One region of the Alteromonas sp. RW2A1 genome, then DNA from elsewhere that is predicted to be linked to it. Evidence: predicted binding sites of a transcription regulator. Region 1 holds the regulator's gene; each other region holds the start of a gene.
The links. Region 1 encodes FNR, which switches genes on or off when oxygen is low (the NO sensors DNR and NnrR bind a similar motif). Its sites were predicted from a motif close to TTGATCTAGATCAA; they were not measured.

Region 1 (2,271 bases):
GTGTGGAAGGGTAACTATTCACTAAGTTAACGTGGCCTTTTAACAGCCTTGCATACTCGTTCGCGATCACGGTTATTTTGTCGTTGAGTGCAGCATGTTCCTCATCTTCACTGCCTACATTCACTGCAGCTATTATTTCGCCATCTTCCGGCCAGTCGTGCTCTTTTACAAGGAGAACAGGGCGAGGACACTTTCTCATTAGATGCCAGTCGGTTGGCGTAAACAACACTGAGGCGATGTCGTCGTGGTCTTTCGTTGCTTTAACCACTAAGTCTATTTGGTTATTGAGTGCGTAGTAAATGATGGCTTCGTGGGCTCTGTTATTCCACTCAACAACAATATCAATGTTGGAAAAGCCTTGTTCCTTTAATTGTTCCCCAAGCCACTTCGATTGATCCTTTGTAACTGCGTCTCGCATAGTATCACGCTCGTCGGGACTAAGCATGGTCGTCATATCATAAGAGAGGTCATAAACTACCATCATGGCAGTCACGGTGGCGCCGGTTTTTGAGGCAAGTTCAAGAGCTCGACTTAATGCGGGCTGATTATCTCGCTCTGAATCAACAATTGCCAAAATGTGATTACACTCAATCATAATGTCTCCTTCTTATGAAGCAATACATTAAGTGTAATAGACAATAGCGAAAGTGTGGGTTGTTTTAGATCAATATTTTAACAGTTGCAACGGTTAAGCTGTTAACCGTTGCAAACAATACTGGGGCCTTTTAGCGCAGTTACCTTGCCATCAATAGCATCGAAGTCGAGGATAGTAATCAGTTTCCCATCTACTTTTATCAGCTTTTCTTTTTGAAAACGGCTTAACAAACGACTAATGGTTTCAATGGTAAGACCCAGGTAATTACCAATTTCATTACGGGTCATTGTAAGATGAAACTCTCGGAGTGAAAAACCACGCTCTTCAAAACGCTGAGAAAGATGAGAGATGAAATAGAGCAAGCGCTCCTCGGCTGTTCGTTTATTGAGCATCATGATCATGTCGTGATCTTGTTTTATCTCAGCACTCATAAAGCTCATAATCTGATGGCGTAATTTAGGAAACTGAACTGCCATCTCATCTAGTGTTTCGTAGGGTAATTCGCAAACCATGGCGGTTTCTAACGCCTGAGTATAACTTTGATGCCTACTTTCGCGCAGTGCGTCGAAACCGACGATGTCACCAGGAAAATGGAAGCCAGTAATTTGCTCTTCGCCGTCTGAATTGGTAACAAATGATTTAAACGAGCCCGTTCTTACTGCAAACAATGAAGTAAAGGTATCGCCATTGTTTATTAGCGTGTCGCCTTTATGCAGAGGTTTTTTACGCTCAATGATATCGTCTAACGATTCGATTTCTGTCTTATTCAAAGCCACTGGCAAACATAAATGACTAAAGCTGCAGTTTTGACAGTGGATAGAGAATCCGCTTCCTTTGCTCATAATTTCTATTCTCTTAGGATGAACATGGGTATATGTTACAACACCATTTAAGATAATGCGCTATAAATAAGATAAGCTGCATACAAGGCCATGGCCGATGCAATACCTTGACGCACAATAATGTGTCTAAAGCCTCTCACAATATACTGGCTGCCAGCGCCCACAGCAAGTAATGTTGGCAATGTGCCCAAACCAAAAAAGAACATAATTCCAGCGCCTTGTATCGCAGAGCCTGCAGCAAGAGACCAAGTTAAAGTGGAATATACAAGCCCACAGGGTAACCACCCCCAAAGAAAGCCATAAGGTATTGCGCTTAAGGGCGTTTTAAACGGGAGAAAGCGTTTTGAAATGGGCTGAACATATTTAAATAGATGCTTTCCTGCACTTTCAAGCGCTGTTAATCCAGTCCACCACTTCCCTAAATAGCAAGCAAGTAGGAAAAGCATCACACCGCTTAGCAAAGAAAGGACGTAATTCGCTAGTGGTACAAAATCGGTGGCTATTTTACCAAGAGCGCCGGTAATCGCACCAGCAAGTGTATAGCTTGCAATACGGCCACTGTTGTAAGCAAGGGTGAAAGGAAGTGCAGGCTTATCTTTCGGAGTTACCATGCGCAAGGCAGATACTATGCCCCCGCACATACCAACGCAGTGAACCCCGCCAGCTAGTCCAATAAGGAATGCAGAAAGATAGCTAATCTGATCCATTTTTTTCGTTTTCTTGCTGAATTCGCTTGCGCTGTTCTGCGAGTTTCTTTTCCTCAGGTGAGAGGTCATCGTCGAACAAAATACTGTAGCCCTGTCGATCTAGATCTTCAAACTGATTCGATTTTAC
Region 2 (2,271 bases), 1.3 Mb from region 1:
ATAGCGCGTTTTCGCATCGCTTTTACACTTTTTTCTCTCAGTGAATTCGGTTTCTTAGAGTGAAACTCTCCGTCATCCGACGCATCCCACTCCTCACTTTGAAAACGATAATCTTTACTCATTACAATCTCAAAAATTTTCTAGAAAGTATAACCACCCTTTGATTATTGCTTGAGTGGGGGGAATTGGAAATGAAATTTAATTATCGTATCGATAATAATTTTTACTTTAGGGCGTGGTGATCTTTGCTTTGCGAATTTCGGGCTAAATGGAAGCATTTCAGTACTGAAAGCCGCCGCTACACCGCGTTGCGCGGATAAAACTAAACACTCAGTGAAAGACGGTTTAAAAACATAGGTATGTAACAGGTCTATGAATAATTAGATAAATTTTTTTTATTGATAAGAAAAAAATCTTTTGCTTTATCTAAACGCAAACTTCATTTAAAAGTGCGACGTGGAATAAACAACGTTGGAAATTTCCTTATGAGCACAACGATTCGTCCGTCAACAAAACCATTTATTGATCGCCAAAAATTTCCTTATGGCTTTAAAAAGTCGGGAGACTTTAGTATTTCCGAAGCAAATCTACTTACCACATACGGCCTCACATTATTATCACTAGAGCGTGGAGATTTAGACCCTGAAAATGCTGAAGAGATGCATTTTGTCGACTTCACTAAAGGCAAGGCAGAAGCATCTTCAAGTATCGAAAAAGCGTGGTCGAAGTACGTTCACCTTGCTAGGGGAAAAAAACATTTTTACACCCTGCATAGCAGCGCGAGTAACCAGGCAGATTACGACGATTCCTATTCAGACGACGAATTTGACGTGGCTTAACAGGTTACAGTCTATTTAGAAACAGGCCCGCTGAATGCGGACTTTTTTGTTTATTCTGAACTGATCTCAATCAATCTATAGGCAGAACAAATTGAAAACATGATGTTTTTTAGCATTTAGGAACTACACTTAATGCAAGGTAATAAGCCTAAACTAACATTACGTTGGCTTAGACTTTTTATCACTATCTGCCAAGCAAAGGAGGCGCAAAGATGATTTTAAGTTCAAAGAAACTCACACAGTATTCAATCCACGCCACAGACGACAAAATTGGTGGTGTTAAAGACATACTCTTTGACGATGAAACCTACACTACGCGTTATTTAGTGGCCGATACGAATACGTGGCTTCCGCTTAGCCGAAAAGTGGTTATTTCACCTGTCTCGGTAACGCACGTTGATGTAGACGATAGTTCTGTTCATGTGGACATGACAGTAGAAACGCTTAAAAACAGCCCCTCTATCGACGAACACAAACCCGTATCCCGTGAATATGAAGAGCATCTATTTAAGTATTTTGGTTACGGATATTATTGGATAGGCCCAGGGGCCTGGGGTGAATATGCCTATCCGAACGAATTAGTAAGCGTACCTACCGATGAAGCCAAAGAAGGTGATTTACCGCCAGAGTCAACTAACCATTTACGGGCCTGCGGTGAGATTGATGGTTACGAAGTTGCAACTACCGATGACAATGTAGGTCATATTAGTGATTTTCTGATTGATACAGAAACATGGAAATTGGTAATGCTCGTGGTAGATACAAATAATTGGCTACCTGGAGGAAAGCATTTAGCACTTCTACCTACTGATATAAAAGAAATTGATTGGGCTGCTCATCATATAGCCGTGAATTTAAGTCACGATGCCCTTTTGAAGCGACCAGAAGTGGATGAAGAGCGATTGGGCGATGGCCATTACATTGCGGCCCTGGCCGCCCAAATCAATGATATATAGCTCAATGCTAATTGAGACAAAGGTTTAATGAGAACGTCCGCACCTCTGCGGACGTTTTTATTTACTCACAGAAAAACTCATACATTAATCCAATCAGCCGCTTTACCCTCTCATCGGATAGCCGATAATAAATGGTTTGCCCTTCCCTTCGTGTTGCAACCATATTCGATTCTCGCAAAAGGGCTAAATGTTGCGAAATCACAGGCTGTGAGACGGTAACCACTTGCAACAGCTCAGAAACCGACTTTTCTTGCTTTAATAAAGAGCAAAGAATCATAAGTCGCGTTTTGTTAGCAAACTGCTTTAAAAAGAACTCTGCTTCTGCAGAATGCTCCATCATTTCGGTGGGGCTTAGTAATATTTCCTCAGACATTATGAATCCCTGCTTTTGCTGAAAGTGACAAAGTACTTCAATATTATACTAAAGTATAAGAGTTTTTTCATAAATTACCTAAAATCAGGATTCGATGAGTTAT
Region 3 (2,271 bases), 450 kb from region 1:
TTCGTTTTACCACCAGATAGCTCATGTTCTGAGGTAAAGCTAATTAAGCCTTTGGGGTAATTCATCTTTTCCATAACGCCGTTACATGCATCAACGCAAGCACCGCAGTTAATGCACTCGTATTGTAAACCATTGCGAATATCGATACCGGTAGGACAAACTTGTACACATAAGTTGCAGTCTATGCAGTCGCCAAGCCCTTTCTGTTTAACGTCTTCATGACTGAGTTTGCGTGGGCGAGGGCCTCGTTTTTCACCTCGGGTGGCATCGTAAGATACGGTAAAGGTATCTTTATCGAACATCGCTGACTGAAAGCGCGCATACGGACAAATATGGGTACACATGATTTCTCGCATATAGCCCGCATTACCGTAGGTACAAACAGCAAAAAAGATAACTGAAAAGCCAGCCCAGAATCCTACATTGAAAGTGAAGAAGTCGATAAAGAGTGCGCCGATAGGCGTAAAGTATCCCACAAAAGTCAGTGCGGTTAACAGTGCAACAACAACCCATGCAGTGTGTTTAGCAGTTTTACGCATAAACTTATCGGCATCCATCGGCCTTTCATCAAGCTTCATGCGTTTGTTGCGCGGGCCTTCAAATTTTTCTTCAAACCAAGTGTAGATATACACCCAAGTAGTTTGCGGGCACATAAAACCGCACCATACCCGCCCAGCAAAGGTAGTAACAAAGAAGAGAGCAAAGGCTGACACAATAAAAATATAGGCCAACAGAGTCAGGTCTTGCGGCCACAGAGTTAACGAGAATATGGTAAACCGCTGTTCGCCAATATCGAGCAAGACAGCTTGTTGACCGTTGTATTGAAGCCAAGGGATAATGGCAAACAGGCCAAGAAAGATAAGCCCAAAAAAGCGACGAAACGATTCTAAAGGGCCTTTCACAGCACGCACATAAATACGACTGCGGGAATCGTGACGCTTCCCCTGACCTTCACCTTTTGGCTTGTGGACCTTTACCGGTGTTACGTTTTTAACCGGTATCTGTTCATTCATAAAATAACCTTAGCTAACATCTTTAAGTGACATAAGCAGTATAACAGCAAGAAGAATGTCATAATTAATGTAGATCAAGAATACTCATTATGATCGGTCCTTTTGAACTTTCAGTCAATACTGAAAGTTCAGAAATGTTCATTGAAAAATATGCCTTCGTTAAAATAAGTCAAAAATAGGGTCAACACGCCCTAAAGCGTAGTTAGTAAAATACCAAACAGCTATATGCTGTGTGGGGCATAGCATTAAAGTTTTCTTAATAAGTTTTCTTAATAAGTTTGTTTAATGAGTGAGGCTTATTTAATGAGAATTGCGGTGCAGTATGATCAGCAGCCATCTGAGCATGCTTGCTGGGCAAGCTAAGATAAATTTCATATACATATGGTTGTTTTCCATACTGATGTATTACTATTAGTGTTCTTAAATGTAGAGAACATGGTGTAATATCACCGAATAGTTGAACTTTTAGTGGCTTTTTAGCCGTAAATTTCAACAAGACTTAGCTATGTAATTACATACATCAAAGCGGAATACAATGAACCACGCTTGCCGCAAATCCTATATATAGCTAGATGTTTTGCTATGTATAAGCGCACGTTAAAGGAATGATTAAACAGGCTGGCGATTATATTAGCTATTCAATTACGGTTATTTTAGAAAGGCTATGTAAGACATTATGTTACGTTTTTTCATTATTACTGCTGAAATTATTGTGCTCGTATTAATCTTACGATCGCCTTTCGTGCAGTATTTATTTGAAGATATTCAGCATTCTGTTTCCGACTGGTTTATTTCTATGTCTACTTTGCCAGAGCAGCGCGCGTTGAGCGGTTTGCGCAACGATATACTGCAGCAGCTAAAGCCATTAAAACCTTACCAACAAAACTATGTCGAACAAATAACCGTATCCACAGACAGTGTTAAACGTTTTTACGCAACATACTGTGAAAAAGACGACATAAACCCCAACTTTTCGGGAACTAAACGTGCTCAGCTGTGCCATACCATCATGCAGTCTTCTCTGATGAGAAAGCCACAGTAAAGCGACAACAGGCCGAAAAACGTTTGCGAGAAGACCTTAACGAGGAGAGTAAACGTGAATAAGTTACCTATTTCAGCAACCCTTATCTATTCAGCACTGTTCAGCAGCGCCTTAGTTTTTACCACCATGACGCCTGCTCACGCGGCTGAATTAAAAATAACATGGGAAGAACCAAAGTCTTATACCGACGTTAGGCCATCAAACGAGTCTCGTGTT

Region 2: the regulator FNR is predicted to act here: its motif matches at 900-913, upstream of BM528_RS11140 (PRC-barrel domain-containing protein).
Region 3: the regulator FNR is predicted to act here: its motif matches at 1,078-1,091, upstream of ccoG (cytochrome c oxidase accessory protein CcoG).

Annotation. Positions count from the first base shown of each region.
Region 1 covers NZ_CP018031.1:1,160,304-1,162,574, reverse strand. Annotated here, with positions in the region: gene uspE (universal stress protein UspE) at 1-595, opposite strand, end outside; gene fnr (fumarate/nitrate reduction transcriptional regulator Fnr) at 697-1,437, opposite strand; gene BM528_RS05220 (sulfite exporter TauE/SafE family protein) at 1,485-2,144, opposite strand; gene ccoS (cbb3-type cytochrome oxidase assembly protein CcoS) at 2,131-2,271, opposite strand, start outside.
Region 2 covers NZ_CP018031.1:2,495,684-2,497,954, forward strand. Annotated here, with positions in the region: gene BM528_RS18670 (hypothetical protein) at 1-122, opposite strand, end outside; gene maoP (DUF413 domain-containing protein) at 486-839, shown strand; gene BM528_RS11140 (PRC-barrel domain-containing protein) at 1,052-1,795, shown strand; gene BM528_RS11145 (ArsR/SmtB family transcription factor) at 1,857-2,168, opposite strand.
Region 3 covers NZ_CP018031.1:712,495-714,765, forward strand. Annotated here, with positions in the region: gene ccoG (cytochrome c oxidase accessory protein CcoG) at 1-1,013, opposite strand, end outside; gene BM528_RS03230 (hypothetical protein) at 1,756-2,055, shown strand; gene BM528_RS03235 (DUF3016 domain-containing protein) at 2,182-2,271, shown strand, end outside.